3 regions of the Lactobacillus sp. ESL0237 genome follow, and region 2 is predicted to be linked to each of the others. Evidence: riboswitches for the same ligand, from Rfam matches in the RefSeq annotation. Region 2 holds a riboswitch; each other region holds the start of a gene.
The links. Region 2 has a riboswitch for thiamine pyrophosphate ahead of F5ESL0237_RS01715 (ECF transporter S component). Riboswitches for the same ligand answer to the same signal wherever they lie in the genome.
Positions count from the first base shown of each region.

Region 1: it holds a riboswitch for thiamine pyrophosphate, as region 2 does, so the genes downstream of both, thiM (hydroxyethylthiazole kinase) here and F5ESL0237_RS01715 (ECF transporter S component) in region 2, are expected to answer to the same signal.
Region 3: it holds a riboswitch for thiamine pyrophosphate, as region 2 does, so the genes downstream of both, F5ESL0237_RS00420 (ATP-binding cassette domain-containing protein) here and F5ESL0237_RS01715 (ECF transporter S component) in region 2, are expected to answer to the same signal.

Region 1 is NZ_REHE01000010.1:351,644-357,353, forward strand. Features, by position in the region: gene F5ESL0237_RS07005 (tyrosine-protein phosphatase) at 1-205, opposite strand, end outside; gene glpK (glycerol kinase GlpK) at 221-1,738, opposite strand; gene thiD (bifunctional hydroxymethylpyrimidine kinase/phosphomethylpyrimidine kinase) at 1,882-2,694, shown strand; gene F5ESL0237_RS07020 (type 1 glutamine amidotransferase) at 2,759-3,430, shown strand; gene tenA (thiaminase II) at 3,461-4,120, opposite strand; TPP riboswitch at 4,212-4,315, shown strand; gene thiM (hydroxyethylthiazole kinase) at 4,387-5,175, shown strand; gene thiD (bifunctional hydroxymethylpyrimidine kinase/phosphomethylpyrimidine kinase) at 5,189-5,710, shown strand, end outside.
Region 2 is NZ_REHE01000006.1:18,370-24,079, reverse strand. Features, by position in the region: gene F5ESL0237_RS01740 (PTS sugar transporter subunit IIB) at 1-381, opposite strand, end outside; gene F5ESL0237_RS01735 (GntR family transcriptional regulator) at 395-1,084, opposite strand; gene F5ESL0237_RS01730 (GntR family transcriptional regulator) at 1,095-1,811, opposite strand; gene udk (uridine kinase) at 2,182-2,850, shown strand; gene F5ESL0237_RS01720 (tyrosine-protein phosphatase) at 2,913-3,659, opposite strand; gene F5ESL0237_RS01715 (ECF transporter S component) at 3,817-4,395, opposite strand; TPP riboswitch at 4,441-4,529, opposite strand; gene F5ESL0237_RS01710 (M42 family metallopeptidase) at 4,588-5,670, opposite strand.
Region 3 is NZ_REHE01000003.1:20,624-26,333, forward strand. Features, by position in the region: gene rlmH (23S rRNA (pseudouridine(1915)-N(3))-methyltransferase RlmH) at 1-284, shown strand, start outside; gene F5ESL0237_RS00410 (IS3 family transposase) at 543-677, shown strand; gene F5ESL0237_RS00415 (energy-coupling factor transporter transmembrane protein EcfT) at 749-1,402, opposite strand; gene F5ESL0237_RS00420 (ATP-binding cassette domain-containing protein) at 1,413-2,768, opposite strand; TPP riboswitch at 2,820-2,909, opposite strand; gene F5ESL0237_RS00425 (helix-turn-helix transcriptional regulator) at 3,048-3,977, shown strand; gene F5ESL0237_RS00430 (MucBP domain-containing protein) at 4,144-5,070, shown strand; gene htpX (zinc metalloprotease HtpX) at 5,120-5,710, opposite strand, start outside.

The sequences.
Region 1 (5,710 bases), on a different contig from region 2:
TTTTTTCGTATTGCGAACGCAAATCACAATCAGTAGTAATCCGCAATTGGGCTAATTTTTTTTGATCACTTGCGCTTAAAGAGCTGAGCGAATCTGAGCGATAAATTTTATTCCATTTAACTGTTTGTCCATTTTCATTTTGATAGCCACCAATATCTCTAAAATTTAGTGGTCCATCTAATTTAATGATTCGTTTGTGTGCCAACTTACTCACTCTTTCCTACTTGTTCAATGCTTCTTCACCATGAGCAAAAACTTGCGTAGCTTTAACCGCCCTTTTCCATCCTTGATACAAGCGGTTGCGTTCTTCCTCTACCATTTGGCATTCAAAAGTTTTGCCCACAACAAATATATCTTTTAATTCATCAAGATCTTTCCAATATCCTACTGCCAGCCCTGCTAAAAAGGCTGCGCCTAAAGCAGTTGTTTCTAATGTTTGAGCGCGTTCAATTTTAATTCCTAATAAATCAGCTTGAAATTGTAAAAGATAATCATTATTTGATGCGCCTCCATCTACACGTAAAGTTGGAATTTTGATTCCTGAATCTATCTGCATTGTATCAACTACATCTCTAGTTTGATAGGCTAATGACTGCAGTGTGGCCTTAATAAAATCATTACGATTTGTTCCACGTGTAACCCCAAAAACTGCCCCACGGGCTGCCGAATCCCAATATGGAGCACCTAAGCCAGTAAATGCTGGCACAACATAAACTTCATTTTCAGATTTGGATAACTTAGCTGCTGTTTCAGATTCAGCTGCTGTTTTAACCAATTTCATTGAATCGCGCAACCATTGAATAGCACTCCCTGAAACGAAAATAGAGCCTTCAAGAGCATAGTTAATTTGACCATTAAGTCCATAAGCAATAGTCGTCAATAAATTATTATCCGATTCAGTCGGTTCTTCACCAGTATTCATTACAATGAATGAACCAGTTCCATAAGTGTTTTTTACCATTCCTTTTTTCAAAGCCAATTGACCAAAAAGAGCCGCCTGCTGGTCACCAGCAATACCACAAATTGGTACTTTGCCACCAAAAAAAGTATACGAATTAGTGTAACCATATATTTCAGAATTAGATTTAACCTCTGGCAACATTTTTTTAGGAATATTTAACAATTCAAGTATATCTTCATCCCATTTTAAATCATGGATATTAAATAACATTGTTCTGGAAGCATTCGTATAGTCGGTCACATGAACTGCACCATCCGTTAATTTCCACAACAACCAACTGTCAATCGTCCCAAAAAGCAAGTCACCCTGTTCCGCTTTTTGCTGTGCACCTGCAACATTATCTAAAATCCAACGAATTTTGGTAGCACTAAAATACGGATCAATAATTAGACCGGTTTTTTTATGGATTAATTTGCTATACCCAGCATTTTTCAATTTTTCAGCCAACTTAGTTGTCTGACGAGATTGCCACACAATTGCATTATAAATTGGTTTACCAGTCTTTTTATCCCAAATTACCGTTGTTTCTCTTTGATTAGTAATGCCAATACCTTTAATCTGTTCTGGACGAATTCCTGAATTAATAATCGCATTAGCAATTGTAGTTTGAACTGCATGCCAGATTTCCTCTGCTTTGTGCTCAACCCAACCTGGTTGTGGAAAATATTGCGGAAATTCCTTTTGTGAAGAAGCAACTTTTCGACCTTGATGGTCAATAATCATTGCCCGCGTTGAGGTTGTTCCTTCATCAATTGCCATAATGTAATTTTTCGCCATAAATTGTCCTTTCTATAAGAAAGCGGTTCATCATAATTTTACTACCCCACCTTGCTTTTACAAGAAATAATTATAGCATTGTCCTTATTTTTTAAGTTATACTGTGAACATAAAACTTTTATTTAAAAGAGGATTACATAATAATGAAAAAAGAAATTATTACTCTGACAATTGCAGGGAATGATAGTGATGGTAGTGCTGGAATGACTGCAGATTTACATTCATTTTATGCCCGAAAAGTATATGGTATGGGGCTTTTAACTGCCGCTGTTGCTGGAAACACCACGGGAATCTATGCCCAAGAAGTAATGCCCATTTCATTTATTCAAAAGCAATTTGATGTTCTAAATGATGACTTTGCAATTTCAGCTCTTAAAACTGGAATGCTGGCTAATAAAGAAATTATTACTTGCGTTGCAGCTAACTTGCGTAAATATGATATGGGTAAGATTGTCATTGATCCTGTTATTATGACTAAACATGGCAATACCCTGCTTGACGATGACGCTTACCAAGCTTTCTTAGATGAACTACTACCACTTGCTGATATCATTACACCTAATTTTTATGAACAACAAAAATTAACAGGGCTTTCTTTGGATTCAAAAGAAGAAGTGCTGATGGGGGCAAAAATGTTACAAGCAATGGGAGCGAAGAATGTTTTAATGAAGGGGCGCCACGATAGTCCTTACCAAACCCAAGTAACCGATCTACTGCTGGCTGCTGACGGTCAGGTTTATGAATTTACTAAGCCGTTTATTAATACTGAACGAATTAACGGCACAGGCGATACCCTATCAGCAGTTATTGCTGCTGAACTTGCCAAAAAAATGTCAATTATTGACAGTGTTAAAATTGCTAAAGATTTTACTTATGAAGCAATCGCTCATCCAATTGAAGTTGGCTCAAAATATGGTCCAATTAATCATTTCGCTGCCCAAGAAGATATTGAATAATTATCTTTTGCTCACGCTTTACCTTTAGGATATACTTTAACCAAAGAATAGAGGTAGAGATAAAATGGCAGATAAATCAATTAAAATTGCATACTTATACGAAGACCTAATGAATACCTATGGTGATTCTGGTGATGTCAAAATTATTCGCTATTTACTAAAAAAACAAAATTATACAACTCAAATAGATAATATTTCTTTAAACGATAGCTTTGACGCTTTTGACTATGACTTTGTTTTTTTTGGTGGTGGCCAAGATTTTGAACAAACTGTAGTTGCCAAAGACTTACCACGTCATAAAGATACTTTAACCAACTATATCAATAGTGACGGCCCAATGTTAGGTGTTTGTGGGGGCTATCAATTAGTTGGTACTTATTACAAAACTAATTCTGGCATTACAATTAAAGGACTAGATATCTTACCCTTCCACACCGTTTTTAAGTCAGATAAGCGAATGATTGGTGATACTAGGTATCTGAGCGACTGGGGTGAAGTTAGTGCCTTTGAAAACCATTCAGGACAAACATATTTTGATGATAAAGAAAAACTGCATCCTTTAGGCAAAATGATTGAAGGTTATGGTAATAATCCCCAAGATAAAGTCGAAGGGCTACGTTATCATAACTTTATTGGTACTTATTCTCATGGACCATTATTAAAAAACCTTAATGTCGCCCAAGCAATTGTTGACATGATTTTGGCTCGGCATGAAAAACGACTTGCGGCTCAATAAGGAAACTGAACTACTAGCTAGTTCAGTTTTTTATTTCCACTGCTCTTTTGCGTAAGCCATTTGCCAAAACTGTAATTCGTAGTAGCTACTGCGAATAAAAGCTGTTTGCATCATTTGACGATCAGTTGCGGTGGCTTGACTAGCCAAAATATTTATTAATTGCAAAATATGTGTCACATTGACCTCATACCAGTCACTATCATAAGTATCTATCCATGTTTGATAGAGTGCTACGGGTGAGCCAACTTTAGCTAATTTTTGCCCAATTTCTTGATACAACCAATAACAAGGAACAATTGCAGCTATTGCTGGGGCAAAGCCATCACGTTCGAGTGTCAGATACATATGATTGACATAATTATACGCCGTAGGCGCAACCGCTGTTTGTCTAATTTCCATTGGAGTAATTTTTAATTCCGTAAAAAAATCACTGCGGACAGACCATTCGCAAGCCTTAAGATCTGCTTCACTCTGCAATAAAAATTGTTTGATTTGCGGATTACCTGCTTGTTCAGCTAATAGATGATGGAACTTACTAAATTCAACTAAATAATATCGATCCTGCAGTAAATAAAACCGAAATTTTGTTAACGGTAGTTGGCCACTTTGTAATTCTGTAATGAAAGGATGCACCAGACTTTTTTGCCATATATTTTGTGCTGCTTGATGCAATTGCTGCGTGAAACTCATTAATTTGCCTCTTTTCTACTTTATTAATTTTATTCTTATTTTATGCCTATTTTTAATTGTATTAAACAGAAAAAATCATTATAATAGAAAGCGATAACACGAGGGGAGCCCCCATCGCGGCTGAGATGGAACTACGTTCTAGACCCTTTGAACCTGTAAGCTAATTCTTGCGTAGGAACGTGTCAATAACCGTTAAGCTTTGACACATGATAGTGTCAAAGCTTTTTATTTACGCAAGTAGGCTAGTGCAATTGTTGGAGGTTGAAATGAAGTTAAATATTCTCAATGAATTACGAGAAAAAAATCCGGTTGTTTTAAATGCTGCTAATTTTGTCACCGTTCAAGATGTTGCTAATAGTTTAAATGCTATTGGTGCTTCACCAATTATGAGTAAGGAAATTGCCGAAGCCGAAGAAATGGTTAAGATGGCTTCAAGCGTTACCCTTAATCTCGGCACCTTAACCCAGTTGCAAATTGCCCAAATGAAAAAAATAGGCGCTTTAGCTACCCAAGATAAAAAGCCTATCGTATTTGACCCTGTCGCTGTAGGAGCGGTTAATTATCGTCTGCAAACAGCGCAGGACCTCCTCCACAGATTTCCAGTTAGCATAATCCGTGGTAATGCTGGCGAAATTGCAGCTTTAGGGGGTTTTGAATGGAATGCCCGAGGAATTGATGCCGGTTCGGGTTCAGGTAATCTTGACCAAATCACCCAAAAAACGGCTCAAAAATTGGACTGTGTTGTTATTGCTAGTGGTGCAACAGACACAATCAGCAATGGCAAGAAGATTGCACATGTTTACAACGGCACCCCGCTATTTCAAGCCCATGTTGGCTCAGGTGATGTACTATCTAGTATTGTGGCAGCTTTTGCATCAGTTGGGGCTGATCCATTTGAAGCAGCTCAAACTGCCACCTTGGTATTTGCAGCTACTGGCGAATTACTAGCTAAAGACCATCCAAAAATTGGCCCTGGCACGTTCGGTATGCATCTGATAGACTACTTGGCTAAAGTTCAAGTTGCCGATATTGAAAAAATAGCAAAATTTGACTAAAGGACGGCTTTTTATGACTGAAAAAATTAATTCTTTCCCCCAAGTATTAACAATCGCTGGAACCGATTCTGGTGGTGGTGCTGGTATTATGGCCGATCTTAAGACTTTTCAAATGCAAAAAGTTTTTGGTACAGCAGTGGTGGTAGCTGTTACCGCACAAAATACCCTTGGTGTACAAGACTCTTTTTTAATACCATTAGAACTAATTGACGCACAATTTACTTCACTTGCCGCTGATTTTAAGATCCGTGCCTGCAAAACAGGAATGCTTGGCGATGCAGCTCACGTGCATCAAGTTGCTCTTAACCTAAAAAAGTATGATTTTGGTCCCATTACAATTGATCCCGTAATGGTAGCTAAAGGCGGTGCACCCCTGCTAAGTAAGGATGCTGTTAAAACTGTCAAAGAGGAACTTTTACCACTTGCAGATTTAGTAACACCCAACTTGCCCGAAGCTGAAGTACTGACGGGAATTAAGGCAAGCAGCGAAAAACAGTATCCCGCATTAGCTCATGCCTTACAAGAGATGGGTGTG
Region 2 (5,710 bases):
TGCTTCTGTCGGAGTTAAGTTAATTGTTTTTGCATAATTTTTAGTTTCAGGTCGTGGTTTAGTTCCACCCAAATTCAAACTTTTGATTTTTTCTCCTGTCCCCTTAATTAATTTAGTCGCATCGGCCACCGATTCAACTACAATTAGCATTTTATACTTATCAGTTACCCCAGAATTAATGGCTTTGATACTATCATCAACCGATTTCATTACTAATTTAGAGTTCTCTGGTTTAGCCAATCGAATAGCTGATTTCCGAAAATCATCCTTAGCAACTTCATCATTAACCACAAAAATTGTATTTACATCTAAACTATTGAACCAAGAAACGGCCACTTGGCCGTGAACTAATCGATGGTCTACTCTTACAAGCTTAATCATTATTTTCCCTCCACTAATTAAAATCAATTGAGTACTTGGTAGTTAAAGCATCTTGTAGCCTGTACTCAATGGCTACAATTTTGCTATCTTTAGTTGAAAAAAGATTAGTTATTTTAAATACTGGCGCTTGTTTTTGGATGCACAACTGCTTGCCTATCTCATCCGTTGCTCTTATTAATTGAAAATCTTGAAATAAGTTCTTGAGTTTTAATTTACCAGAATTAACTGCTTCAATAATTGACATTATCTTTAAGCAAGTGGGATCAAAGTCAGGAAAATATTCTAGGGGTAAAATCAACTTTTCCCATGTTAATTGTCCTTTTATATTGATTACAAACGAAATAAAATATAGCAGTTCATTAGCACTAATATTAAAAACATCAGCATAATATGGACCAACCAACCTTAAATAACTATCTTTAAATTTTATCATGTCTGCTAGGTCAGGAACTGATTGTTTAATGATACCTGTCATTTCTAAGATATTTTGCTTTGAAATTGCTGGAGCAACGAATAAGCCACTGCCCTTTTTTCGTATAACCTTATTTTCTGCTACAAGTTGGTCAATTGCTCTGCGAATAGTTGTTCTACTGACCTGATAATATTCCTGTAATTCCGTCTCAGTGGGCAAATTACTGCCAGGCAAATAATTCTTTTGCGTGATTTTCAACTTTAAGTCCGCATAAACCTCTTTAAATAACACTTTTTTATTCCTACAAATAAGTATAAATATCAGCAGCCGTAAAATGATATTTAAATTTACTGCCAATCAGGTACTGCGTAGTTGCTTCTATCGGGGTAGCACCCTCTAAATAATTAAAACTATCGATGCGATAAAGCGGGGTATCTTTTTTCACCTTTAAAATTTCACTTATTTTTTCATTTGCCAAGCTACAAGCAATATTTTCCTTCCCATAAGCTAAGACAATTCCGTATTTATCTTTTAATAACGCATATAAAGATTTATTAGTAAAATCAATTTCAGCAAATTCTTTAAATTTTGCAGCATTAAAGTACGTAGTTTCATAGGTTAAAGGGATTTTATTTTTTAATCGTACTCGACTTATTTTAATTAATTTCTTTACCGTTGGACCAAAGAAATTAATTAAATTTTTTGGTACAGAAATCAATTCAGTAGTTAGATGGTCAATTTGAATCAGTCGATCATTTATCTCTACTGTCATTGATTCCATGCCAAGCATATTAATATTAATTTTAGTGTTTACAACAATTCCTGTCCTTTCCTTAGTTGAAACTTGATCTGCACTCTTCAACTTTACTAGTGCATGTAACACAGCATTGCGACTAACTCCTAGTTCTTCAGCAATTGCTCTTTGCGATGGCAAAAATTTAGTAGCGGACTTAAATTGAATTAAATCTTGTATATATTCCTGGGCTTGCGTAGCAGCTGTTCTTTCTTTATATTCCATTCTAGCTCTTGGTCCTCTTTTACTAATTAATGTATCTTTTGAAAAATAAACAAGGTTAAAACATGACTACTAAAAACATTTTTTTAAAATATAAATGATAAATAATTATTTTTTGGTACCAAAGATATAGTAATCGCTTTCATTAAATGAGTCAACAGCTCTTGGGGAAACAAGTACACTAGCAAGCAAAATCTAATACACTTATTTCAAAAAAATAAAGCTTATTAAGTTAAGCTGAACCACAAGCAAGTTAGCTAACCTAACAGTTGAGAACTATTTTCCCAATTCTGACTATATCCAAATAAATTTTATTTGCTAAATCAGTATTTTTTACCTAATCAATTGGTAATTCTTGACAAAGTAAAGTAAAATGTTATTTGATAAAAAAAGGAGTGTCTTAATGTCTCAACTTGAAAAACCCGTTGTAATCGGTATAACCGGTGGTTCAGGCAGCGGTAAAACTACTATTGCTAATAAAATTGTGGAACAAATGCAAGAAAATGAGCATGTCTTAATTATGACGCAAGATTCATACTATAAAGATAACACCGGGGTGCCAATGGATGTACGCTTAAATATTAACTACGATCATCCAGATGCTTTTGATGTTCCCCTTTTGACTAAGCATTTGCAAAGTTTATTACAACATAAACCTATTGAGATGCCAGTTTATAATTTTAAAGAACACACTCGTAGCAGCGAAACAATTCATACTGAACCCGTTGATATTATTATACTTGAAGGAATTTTAGTTTTATCCAGTAAAAAAATTCGTGACTTAATGGATATTAAAGTTTACGTTGATACTGATGACGATATTCGTTTTATTCGCCGACTTGAACGAGACATTGAAGAACGTGGGCGCTCAATTAATTCAGTAATTGAACAGTATCTTGACACAGTTAAGCCGATGTATCATCAATTTATTGAACCCACTAAACGTTATGCTGACATCATTATTCCAGAAGGTGGCACTAATGATGTTGCTATTGATATGTTGACAACCAAAGTACATTCTGTTCTAAATAAAAAGGGCTGATTCTCCTTTATGTTCGAGATCAGTCCTTTTTGCTACTAAGTTATTTGATGATTATTCATTAATTATTCCAAATAAGTACCTTGCATTTTTTCCTTAAAATTAGTTGGCAACTTCAACCCATTTACCAAGTAATTATCAAAATCCCCATAATTCTGCTCAATTGTTTTAAAATAGCATTCTAAATACGAAGGCTGTACAGTTAGTGCTGCCTTTACACTTTCAAGTTGAACTGCATCTAACTGTCCTTTTAAAAGATTTAAAATTTCGTTATTAGCTTTGCTTCTTGCTTCAATTGTCTTTAAATAATCAGTAAAAATATCATGATTACCAACACCCAAACACTTTAAAATTAACGCTGCTGCAACACCAGTACGATCTTTTCCCGCAAAGCAATGGAAAGCTGTTGGTACGGGATTGTCAACTAGAGTCAGCAAAAATTGTTGATATCCCTCACGCGCAGAATTTGTTAAAGCTAGTTGCTTGTATGTAATTAGCATATTACCTGCAACATCCCCATTAGCAGAAATAATTTCATCAAGACTAGCTTGGTTAGTAGCAGCATCTGCTAGAACATCTATCGTAATATAAGTTAATCCATTCCAAATATAATTTGGATATTCTTTTCGTTCATCAGCACCACGAAAATCTATTAATTGCTTAATTTGATATTTATTTCGGACGGCCTCCTTTTGCTCTAAAGATAAATCAAATAACTGTCCACACCGAAAAAGCATATTTTCTTTTACTTTTTTCCCATTTGCACCGACATAACCGCCTAATGAGCGCCAGTTCGTAATATCTTTTACCATAATTCCCCTTATCTATATCTAATATATCCGAATTATTCTTTTTATCAAAAAATTTACTCGAGCTAGAGCCAAATTTCAACCAAAACAAAAATAGCCGCTAACTGTTTTATCTGCTATCAACCTTTGGACAGGATAAGTTGCAACTATTTTACTCTAATTAACTTATTTTTGGCTTTACAGCACGTTCAAACATATTAATAATTAATTTAACTAAAATACCATCAAAAACAACAGCTGAAATCAAGTTAGTAATAAACATTGTTATTTGTAGTACAAGACTAAATTTTGACCAACCATAAAGCACATATGACAAAATAAAGCAGCCCAAGCCAGCAAAAATTGCTCCTGTTATCACACTTGCCCAAGAAAATTTCTGATAGCGTTCTTTTTTAGGGAAAAAGCCAATTTCATTTAATGCCCCCTGTAGAATACCAGATATAATAGTCGTTGCTCCCCATTGTCCCCCAATCGCCATTTCAACAACTGCCGCTAATAATTCACCAATAGTACCAGACCCAGCAGTTGGCACAAAATATATTGCTAAAGGCGCAGCCATGAGCCACAAACCTGTAAAAACTGTATCAACTACCGGTGCAAAGCCTGTTGGAATCAAGGCCATTTTAATTAAATTATAGGCCCAATTGAAGCCATAAGTGTAAATCACACCCATAATTATTCCGATTAAAGCAACTAAAATAATTGATTTAGTATTCCACTTTGATGATCTTGTAAACATAAAAATACTCCTAAATAACTATTAAGTCATTAGGAGTACTTAGTAATTTACTCTGTTACACTTCCCTAACGCAGGAATTATCCCGTTCAGGTTCAGAGGGTATTTCTCAGCTATATGCACCCCTAGTGACTTCTTCTGTATTATAGCATAATCGTGTAGCCTTTGCTTACACGATTTTATTTTATTAAGTATTTAAAAATTACTAAAACTAGCAAGCTTTTCCTCAGTCATGTCACGAATAATTGCCACTGCTAAATCAACTGCAGCCTTAAAATCATGGTATGCACTGAAGCAATATGGTGAATGTTCATATCGTACAGGTATACCAATCACAATAGTAGGTGCACCATTTTCATAGTAAATAGCGGCTCCATCTTGTCCCCCACCAGTACGAACTGAGCGCGTATAAGGAATATGATTTTTATCAGCTACATCGCAGGCATACTGTTGAAATTTAGGATTAGGTAAGAATGAGGTATCCATGTCACGTAGCATCGGTCCTCTTTTAAGACCAGTTTGAGATAACCAGTCAGGGGTAAAAGTATCATCAGCTGGACATGATTCTAGTACAATCGCCAAATCGGGTTTAACTTCCCTAGCTGTTACATACGCACCTCGTAACCCAACCTCTTCTTGACTTGAAAGAGCAGCAACGATATTAAAGTTTGTTTGTTCATCTTTTAATTCTTCAAGAACATCCGCCATTGCGGCTGCACCAAAGCGATCATCAAAATCTTTACCAAAAAACAAACCTGTCTTATCATTATATTCGCATTTTACATCAACGAAAATTGGACAGCCAGTGTCAATTTTGTAATCATTAATAGTTTCTTCGCGTGAGCTTGAACCAACATCAATCGACATGTCAGCAACATCTGGAACATTGTTACGCTCTGCTTCAGTCATAAAATGAGGCGGTTTAGTTGCCACTACTCCTGGAATATACTCACCATCACGATTTCTAATTTTGACACGTAAAGCTGGAATATTGTATTTAACCCAGCCACCAAGTGGAACAAATTTGATTAAGCCATTAGGCCTTACAGCCTGTGTAATAAAGCCAACAGCATCTGAATGTGCATCAAGCTGGATTATTGGACGGTGAGCTTTATTTTGCTTTTTAGCTGCATAAACATTCAACATACCATCAATTTTAATATCAGCGTAACTCTTCACAGTTTCTGTAAACAATTTAACAAATTCTTCTTCAAAGCCAGAGGTTGCGTTTGCATCTGCAAAGGCTTTAAGCATTTTAATTTCTTCTTCTTTTTTCATTTTTTAGCCTTTCATTTTTTACTATTATTCTTAATTGTAG
Region 3 (5,710 bases), on a different contig from region 2:
AAATTAAAAATAAAGAATATGTGTATGTTACAGCGATTAAGGGTAAGGAACGTAGTAGTGAAGAATTTGCTTTAGAATTAGAAAAACTGGGGACTTATGGTCATTCAGATCTTACTTTCGTAATTGGTGGTAGTCTGGGCACTAGTTCTGCTGTAAATCAGCGGGCAGATGATTTACTTAGCTTCGGCAAATTAACTTTACCGCATCAATTGATGCGGGTGGTGCTAATCGAACAAATTTATCGCGGTTTTATGATTAATAATGGTAGTCCTTACCATAAATAAGAAGATAATAAAAAACAATCAACTATGAAGTGCCCCCAAATTTGGGGGTTATTTTTATGGCTAAATTATCTAAGTAAGATAAAATTACAAGCTATCGGCTTTGCCATGAATATTAAATTGTTCCTCCTGAATTAAGTTGGCGTTATCAGGTTAGATCTAATATTGATTACTTGCTGGCGTTTCTTGCACGTCACGGCCTAACTATTTTGGCTTAACTTTACACTATTTATAGTAATGACTTTAACCCTCAAGTGGGTAATGTTTTACGGCTTTGAAAAGCAAGTTAAAAATCTTAATGAACTAGAAGATGCAATCAGAGACTACATTGAGTATTACAACCAGAAAAGAATTAAAAGCAAACTAAAAGGACCAACTCCGATTAAATACCGGTAATTAGTCCTCAGTTAATAATTAATAAAGCGACCTAATTTTGGGTTCGCATCATCTATATGGCTATTTTTTATTTAATTGAAAGTAAGTAGTGCAAGGTTAACAAATAATAGAGTAATACCGCTATATATCCAATCACTTATTTTTATTGGAATTGCCACGATCGTTGTCCGTGGCGCATCTTCAACATAGCCATGTGACTCCATTGCTTGGGCTAAATTTTCGGCTGAATTGAGGGCAATTAAGATTGCTTTGAAGTAGAGTGTAGGTGACCAAAAACTTAAATAAACTCCCCGCATCATTGCAGCGGTTTGGACTTTTTTAATTGCTTGTTTCATTTGGGGAACAAGATTAAGTGCTGCTAAAATGCCGTATGCGAATTTACTTGGTAGATGAAAATTTTGTTCAAAGCAACGAGCAAATTCTGTGGTCGTAGTTCCAATAAAAACGCAGTAGATGGTCAGAGTGTAGACATAAATTCTACTAGCTAAACAAAGAGCGTTCTGTAAATTGGGTTCAGGTGTAAACCAGTACAGAGTAGCAAAGATGGTCGCTGCTGCTACTAATGGTAAAAGTAATGTTAAAAGTAAATTTTTGATTTTGACATGATTAAAAAGTAAATAAACTACTGCTATTCCAATAATGATTAAATTTGTAGGTAAGCTGGTTGTCAATGATATCTCTAAAGAAACTATTACTGCTAAAAAGAACTTAAAACCAGGATTCAATGCGAGCACCTCATTTCGTTACATAGGTTAATTGTTGGTTTTTAAAAACAAGATGATAATCACACCACTCCGCAATGTTAGTAAGGTCGTGGGTAATAATTACTAATGTTTGCCCTTGTCGAGCTTGGTTCTCCTTTAATAAATTTATGATTTGTTTAGCAGAATGATCATCTAAGCCACTTAGCGGTTCATCAAGTAAGAGCACAGCTTGACTAGCAATGATCATCAATAAAATTTGCAATTTCTTTTGTTGACCACCAGAAAGGGAATAGACAGCTTGATCTAATGTTTGATCTAATTCCAAGGCAATTAAAGCTTTATTAATTTCTGGGTCAGTAAAGAAATGGTTGTTAGGACTTTTTTTACTCAAGTTAAGCTCATCTGCAACTGAAATATTAATAAATTGGTCACTAGCTTTTTGGAAAACTTGCCCAACTTGCCACAAATATTTACGCGCGGATAGTTGGCTAATTTCATGGTCATAATAAGTCAAGCTACCATCGTAGGATAACATTTTACTAAGGGCATTAAAAAGTGAAGTTTTACCAATGCCATTAGCTCCCGTAATGAGGGTGGTTTTACCAGCCATAATTTGTAAGTGCTTTTGGTTTAAAAGTAATCGATTTTCACTAATTTTTGTATTAGTTAAAGTAAAACAGGGTTGCTCACTTTGAGGGAGAGCAAAATGATAATTTTTTTTATCTTTATTTTTTTGCAATAAGTTATCTTTGGCTGCTGCACTTAGCTTAGTGATTACTTTTTTTTGAAATTGAAATATATTGTCACAAATATTTTGATAATTGCTTAAAAGATGATCACTAATGAGAATAGTTTTCCCTTGTTTTTTTAAAGCTGCTAATTTGTTAATTAAAAAGTGCCGAGTATCTGGGTCACAACTGGCAAATGGCTCATCAAGTAAATAAAGATCTACATCCATTGCTACTAGAACAGCTAGTGCGACTCGTTGCTGTTCACCACCAGACATTGTATTAATTTTTTGATCAAGTAGATGGTCAATCTGGGTAAATTTAACGGCCAATTTAAGACGCTGGGCATATTGTTCACGGTCAACTTGGAGGTTTTCTAAAGCGAAGATAATTTCTTCTCGCGGAGTAGACATTGTAAATTGTTCACTAGCATTTTGGAACAGCATCGCAGCTCGTAAGCCATTTAAATCAACTTCCCCAGTGAGTTGACCAGCATATTTGGGATAAAGTGCTGCAAGTATTTTTAGTAGGGTAGATTTGCCGCAGCCTGAAGGTCCTACTAATAATGAAAATTCTTTTGTAGGTATGGTTAAACTAAGGTTATCTAAAATTTTATTCTGCAGGTCATATGTAAAAGTTAAATTTTTAATAGTAATCAATTTTATTTCCTAAGTATAAAAAAAGTCATCATGGCTTCATACCAGATGACGTAAAATTCAAGTGATTTTCCCTTCGTTGGCATTATCCATGCAGGTTCAGTGGGTATGTTCTCAGCCTTATCGGCACCCCAAGATTAGTGTCATTATACCTAAAAGATGGTTTGCTGTCTATCTTGATCATGATATTAAAGTAAACTTTTTTGCTTTAAAAATTTATAAGTAACAAATCTTTTGATATATAATTAAAGTATAATATAAAATCATTGAGAAGGTGAAGGTATGACAGCAGCTAGGCTGGAACAATATTTAGCGAGTGTTTTACAAGTAATAAGTACTGATACAAATGAGGTATGTCTCAAACCAGTTAATAGCACTTTTGATCTATTTACGATTTATCTTGAAAATCATAATACTGGTCTACATCGCTATCAAACTGCTCGTCAAACTATTATTTTTATGGTGGCAGGAACAATAAACATAAAAATCAATGGAAAAAATATTCGTTTAGCAACAGGAAATAGCGTTTTTTTAGAACCAAAATGTGAATATGATGTTCCTAGGCAAACTAAAGAAGATATAATCGTTAAATTTGAATTTACTAATCATTTAAATTTTCTCAATGCTATAGCTAAATTTAATGATGACGAGCAGAAAATAGTTAGCCAAATAAAGTTATCTCTTAAGACGGAGCGGTTGTTATATTTAAAAAATTCAAAATTAGCCAAACCCACCCAACTGATGAGAAGAATCGTTGATGAATATTTAAACCAAAATTTGTTTACTAGTGAAATGATTAGTGCAGAATTAATGATGGCATTTTTAACAACGATTAGAAATCAAAAGCTATCAGCTCTACCACTGGTTAACTATGAATTTGCTGAGACAACTCTAGATCAATATATTGATGAAAACTTTGCTCATATTACTTTGGAACAAACTGCAAAGCATTTTGGTTTAAATCCTAATTATTTTTCAACTTTAGTTAAGCAAAAAACTGGAAAAAGTTTTGTTGAGCATGTTGATGAAAGACGCATGCAGGAAGCACGTACCTTACTAGCACGCCCCGATATTTCGGTTAGAGATATTATTTCTCAAGTAGGATATAGTGGTAAATCTTTTTTTTATAAAAAATTTAACGAGTATTATCATGAAACGCCAGTTCAAATGCGGACAGAATTATTTAGACAAGCAAATATCAACTTAAAATAATGAGATATTAATTTTATTATATAACTATTGTTATATTATGTATATATAAACTTCTGCTTGCTGGATACATATGCTACAATCGCTTTCAAAGTTATATTTATAGCATAATTGGTTGTTAATGACTTTAAATTGAAATCACATAGGTGTAGCCGAAAGGACACAAGATATGAGCAAAAGAAAAGGCATTTTTAAAGATGGTAAAAAAAGAATATTGGGAGCTGTTACCTTTATAGCGTTAAGTTTCTTAACTGCTAATACTAAAGTTGCTGCAGCAGCTTCCTTGTCATCTAGCCCAAAACCGGCTGTAGCTGTATACGAAGGTGCTACTGCTACTAATTCAGTTAAGGTAAAATATCAAGACGATAAAGGTAATCCAATTGCGTCGTTCAAGGATGAGGTAATTTCAACATCTAAAATTAAAGTACCCCAAATTCCAGGTTATACATTTAAGTCAGCGCAATATGCTGATCAGCCAATCGATTCTAAAGATAATTTAATTGAAATTACAACTCCTGTTGCAGATGGAATTTTAATTTTAACTTATACTAAAGATACGGTAGTTGATAAACGCGAACCAATTAAAGGTGCAAATGTCATAGTAAAATATCAAGCTGAAGATGGCAACACACTTGCCGCTGAAGAAGTTTTAAGTGGAAATCTGGGTGATGGCTATATTTCAACTGCTAAAGAAATTCCAGGTTATACACTTAAGACACGACCGACTAATGCCGTTGGATTTTTTGATAGTGTAGAACAGATTGTAACTTATATTTATACTAAGAACGGACAACCTAATTCTACGGGTAATGAATCTGTAATTCCTCCAAAAGACGATAAGTCAAGTAATAAACAGCAGGGACATTCTCAAAATTGTTTACCGACTGGTAAAAAATCGACTGATAGTAAGACTAAGATTACAAGCAATTCTACTAGGGGTAAGGGACTTAATGATCCCAATAACGATCACTCTGCAGGCAAGTTGCCGCAAACTGGTATAAATAAGCAATCCCAGTTATCACTTTTAGTAGCGGGAATTGTTTTATTATTAACTGGGATTAGTTTAACTAGTCTTAAGTCTAAGAAGAAAAATTAATTTTATAGTTATTTAAAAGGCACCCTTTTAAAAAGGTGCCTTTTTATAATTACATTTTTTCTAAACGAACAATTCGATCTGCTGTTGGGGGATGAGTGTCAAATAAATGTGTCAATCCATGCTGTTGATGTAGAGGATTTTCAATATACATTCCGGCACTACTAGGGTCTGCTTTTTTCATAGGCTCTGAATTTTCAATTTTTTTAAGTGCAGAAATTAAACCTTGTGGATTACGCGTTAATTCTACTGATGAAGCATCAGCTAAATATTCACGGTTTCGCGACAATGCCATTTGGGCTAAACTCGCACAAATGGGTCCGAGGATTAAGACGAACAAGATAGCAATAACTTTAAAAATTAAGTTCAAACTATTGTTGCTATCATTATTATCGTGGTCATCGTCGTCAATCCACCAGATGTATCTACTGGCTATCCCTGATAGAAAAGAGATAACACCAACTAAGACAGCTGCAATAGTAGAAACCATGATATCGTAATTTCGAATATGCGAAATTTCATGACCTAAAACGCCTTCTAGTTCTTCACGATTCATCATATCCAGTAGCCCTTGTGTAACTGCAACTGCTGAATGATTAGGATCACGACCTGTCGCAAAGGCATTAGGACTTTGATCATTTAT